Regions from separate parts of the Aerococcus christensenii genome, predicted to be linked through region 1. Evidence: predicted binding sites of a transcription regulator. Region 1 holds the regulator's gene; the other holds the start of a gene.
What was found. Region 1 encodes NrdR, which represses ribonucleotide reductase genes. Its sites were predicted from a motif close to ACACNATATATNGTGT; they were not measured.
Positions count from the first base shown of each region.

Region 2: the regulator NrdR is predicted to act here: its motif matches at 1,433-1,448, upstream of nrdD (anaerobic ribonucleoside-triphosphate reductase).

Region 1 covers NZ_CP014159.1:1,030,510-1,032,924, reverse strand. Annotated here, with positions in the region: gene AWM71_RS04965 (DnaD domain protein) at 1-1,034, opposite strand, end outside; gene nrdR (transcriptional regulator NrdR) at 1,059-1,568, opposite strand; gene coaE (dephospho-CoA kinase) at 1,893-2,415, opposite strand, start outside.
Region 2 covers NZ_CP014159.1:671,425-673,839, reverse strand. Annotated here, with positions in the region: gene nrdD (anaerobic ribonucleoside-triphosphate reductase) at 1-1,336, opposite strand, end outside; gene epsC (serine O-acetyltransferase EpsC) at 1,798-2,415, opposite strand, start outside.

The DNA.
Region 1 (2,415 bases):
ATCACCTGTTGATTGAGTAATTTCTGAAGGAGATGGCCTTCTTTAGTGGTTAGATAACCGCCCTTTTGTTCTTTGATAGAGCGTGCAAAGCTGGCAGGCGGATAGGCTTTAGCTAATTGGACTAACTGTTGACTAGCCGCATCTAATGGAGGGGGTGAAAGGGGAGGAGTGGGAACCTTTTCCGTCCTTTGAATTTGAGAAGCTTTTAAAGAAGTTTCTTCAGCGGCTTTCACGGCTAAACTTTGGTAATAAGAAACATCGACTTGATTGGTGCGAATATCTGCAGCCTGCAGAAGGAACTTGGCTAAATCTTCCTCTCCCATCCCATAAAGCTGGTGAAGAGAGAGCGTCATTTGTTTCACTGTATTCGTTACTGCATTTTCGCTGAGGAAGTTTCCTCTCACTAATTCCACAAAATACTTCATATCAAAAGTCATTTGTTTTTTGTCTAACAATTGTTTGGGAGAAGAGACATGGATAAGAGTATCGAAGGAGGCTGTGGCCTCTTTGGCATACGAACTCACCTGATGATAAGCGTCTTGAAAACTAATCGTGATATTGTCCCAGTCTTCGGCTTTAATCGTTGCATATTCGGATAAGGAAAACTGTTCTTTGAGTTGATTAAATCTTTTCTCCCCCACATGATCCAAGAGGAGAGTAGACATAATGGCATCTTGAAAGAACTTATCAGAAGAAACTGGCGCAAGTAATTGATAAAGGACTTGTGGTTCTTCCCATTTCTTTTTATTCATAAACACATTGAGTAGGCCAATTCCTTCTAAACGATGGCGACTTCTAATATAGTCTTCCTTACTAAATACCAATTGATCCATCAATTGGGCATGAGAAAGGTCCTCTGAACTTGTCGCTCCCTTTTTCAAATAGGTCAAAAGCGTCATATATAAAGCAAAAGCCTTGGCTCCAATAATTGGTTGATAAAGATAGCTTAGTACCTTAAAATCCCAATCTGTAAAGGGAGAGTGAAGGATAATCCGTAGCCCTTCTCTAGGATTTAACGTTTCCCAATTGTTCACAATGTTCTCTCCCTTCTCTTTGTTTTAATTCTCTTCTGTCTTTCCCTTAGCTTCTTCGCGTGTTTTATCTTCGTTCGAGGCTTGCATTGCTTTGAGTTGCTTGATCTCTTCTAAAAAGACTGTTGGATCTTCAAAATGCCGATACACACTCGCATAACGGATATAAGCCACTTCATCAATAGAAGGCAGAATATCCATAACCATCTCACCAATTAAAGTCGATGGCACTTCATTTTGTTCCTTTTGTCGCACCTCTGACTCAATTTGCTTCACAACATTTTCCAACGTTTCCAAAGCAATTGGACGTTTCTCACAAGAGCGTACCAAGCCTTGCAATAATTTTTTATCTGAAAACTCTTCCCGAGTTCCATCCCTCTTAACGACTAAAAGGGGTTTTTCTTCAATACTTTCAAAGGTTGTAAAGCGAAAATCACAATGACTACATAAGCGACGACGCCGAATAGAGAAATTATCCTCTACCGGCCTAGAATCAATCACTTTCGTGTTACTTTCATGGCATCTTGGGCATCGCATATTCCCTTAACCTCCTTAATACAAACTTATTCAACCTACTGGAAGGGAGGAGGAGCGTCCCTTTTTCTTCAGTGAAACTTTGGATGAAAGGATCCTTTTTTGCTTTTATTTCCTCCTCTTTTTCTTATTATATTATATCTTTAAAAGTCCATATTCTTCAACAAGAACCTCTGTTTTTCCCTTATAAATCACAAATTATTATGCTTTTTATCGACTAGAATGACTCGCCTACTAAAATTCAAAAAAGCATCCCGACTTAAAGAGTCGCTAAGAAAGATCGTATCTGATCTTAAACTCTCCAAGAGGATGCCTGATTTTCATTCATTATGAAGGGGCAAAACCATTAATTGCTAGCCAAGCTTCCACTTGCTGTTCTGTAGAGTGGATAGTATCCGTATTATCAATGATAACATCTGCTCGGCGGACTTTTTGCTCAATATTCATTTGAGAAATCATTCGCTCAATGGCTTCTGACTCCTCCAGATGATCTCTCGCCATTAGACGCTTAAGTTGGATACTTTCCGGCACATAAACCACCATGACAGCATCCACTTCTTGCTCATATTTCATCTCATAAAGCAGTGGAATATCTAAAACAATCAAGTCTTTCCCCTCTGCCTCGTAGTTTTTCACCTTTTCTTTTATTTTAGACTGAATGCAAGGTTGCACCACCCGATTAAGACGTTTTCGCGCTTCTGGGTTTGAAAAAATCGTTGTCGCTAATTTTTTACGATTTAAAAGGCCATTAGGGAAGACATACTCTTCTCCAAATTCCTTCACGATGGCCTCTAAGCCTTCTTCTCCGGGCTCTACGACTTGGCGGGCCACAAGATCTGCGTCCACGACA
Region 2 (2,415 bases), 360 kb from region 1:
ACTGATCTTTATTATGATCAGATTCCATAGCGATTCTTGGTAAATTTAAGGTCACAACTCCTAAATTCATTCTTCCACTATTAACTTCTTTTCCATTTTCATCTTTCCAACCTTGTAAGAAGGAACGACATCCCATAGGGGCTTTAAAAGATCCTGTAATTTCAACGATCTTATCATAACTTAGAACGTCTGGATACATTCTCTTTGTTGCGCATTCAATCGCTTTTTGTTTGATATCATAGTTAGGATCAGAAGGATCTAAGTTAACGCCTCGACGTAAAGTGAAAACTAATTTAGGAAAAATTGCTGTTCTTTTTTCTTTCCCTAATCCTTTAATTCGAACTTCTAAAATCGCTTTTTGGATTTCTCGAGCGAACCAGTCTTCACCTAAACCAAAACCTAAAGTTGTAAAAGGAGTTTGACCATTTGAAGAATATAGAGTGTTAATTTCGTATTCAAGACTTTGCATGGCATCATAGATATCTTTACGTGTTCTATCATAGGCAAAAGCTTCTTGAGCTTTTACATCAGGAATCCATTCTTTTGCTACTTTGAGGTGTTTTTGGAAATTTAATTGAGCGTAAGGCGATAAAGTTTCGTCAATACGGTCCGCTGAACATCCTCCATATTGAGAAGACGCGACGTTAGCGATAATTTGAGCAATTTGCGCGCAAGCTGTATTGATAGACTTAGGAGATTCAACTTCAGCATTTCCGATGTGGAAACCATTGCTTAACATTTCATTGAAGTCAATTAAGCAACAATTGGTCATAGGCGCATAAGGGGAATAATCTAAATCGTGAAAATGGATGTCCCCTTTTAAATGAGCATTTGCTACATGAGGAGGCATCATAGATAATCCAAGTGCTTTAGCACTTACCCCCGCTGTCAGGTCTCGTTTGGTATTGAAAACTCGACTATCTTTGTTGGCATTTTCATTTAAAACTAATTTATCGCCTTCAGCGAATTCTTTGAGTTTTTGCTGGACGTTGAATTGTAAATTCCGTGTTTTAATTTTTTCTTCTTGGAAGTTTTGATAACGATGAAGAGCTTCTTTTAAATGATGATCTTTGAATAATTTGCAGACGGCAAAGGAAATTGCCTGACTATTGATTTCTGTTTTAGAAGAGAGATCTAATTCTTCAATAACCGCTTCACATAAAGGAGCTACAAGAGCTTTTTGTTCAGGATTAAGTGCTTGTTTGATGGAATATTTTAAATTTGAAGCATAAAAAGTCGAAATGTGGCCATCACGTTTTTTTACTGGAATATGCGTAGATAGAGAAAGATTGTGATTGGTGATGGTTGCTTTTTGGGTAATTGTACGACTATTCATGATGCTTCCCTTCCTTACAAGATGATCTGGTAGACTCAAAAAGAGTTAGTACATTTATAATAAACCACAATATACAGAATGGCAATACCAAAATAAACACAATATATAGTGTTTTTGCTCAAATTAGATAAAAGTCAGCAGTCAAAAATAGCTAAGATTATTTTGACTAACAGAAAGAAAAAAGAGTTTTGAAGGGTCAGCACAAAAAAGAATAAAAAATTTTTGATGAATCTTGGCTATAAATTAGTTACTAGTTAACAAAATTGTTACAAGAGTTTCTTAGCACTTACTTGTTAATGAGTTTTTTAGCTTTATCAATTATTTTGCTTAAAGGAACATCAGCTGTAGCTGTTTGATGGAGAGAATTAAGAACTTAAGTCATAAAGAACCACCTATCACATGTAATTGTGTTGATAGTAGGTGGTTTATTTAGCGTTTGTTGTAATAAAAGGAAAACTAACCTAGTCTTCCAAGCGATTCCAACTTTCATCGTGAAGAATAATATGAGCGGGCATTCCAACTGCCGTAGCATAGGGGGGGACATCTTGTAAAACGACAGCATTCGCCCCGATCTTAGAGTGATGGCCAATGGTGATGTTTCCTAGTATTTTAGCTCCTGCACCGATTTCAACATGATCTTGGATTGTGGGATGACGTTTGGCTGTTTTTTCATTGCCTACACCACCTAATGTGACGCCGTGATAAAGTTTTACATTTTCTCCGACAATAGCAGTTTCGCCAATGACTACGCCCATTCCATGGTCAATAAAAATAGTATCTGAGAGTTGAGCGCCGGGATGAATTTCAATTCCTGTCTCTCTACGAGCTTCTTCAGAAAGTTGCCTAGCAAGATAGATTTCCCCATTATTATAATAATGATGCGCCTGTTCATGAGCACGTAAAGCTTTAATGGAAGGATAGAGATCATAGACTTCTTGCCAGCTTTTAGCAGCAGGATCGTTAGCGAAAACTAATTTGGCTAATTTGACCCACTTATCATTTTCATTGACTGGATGACTTTGAGGAGGTATAGCCATTCCAGGAACAGTCTTAGATTGAATAAGCATAGTTTGTTTTTC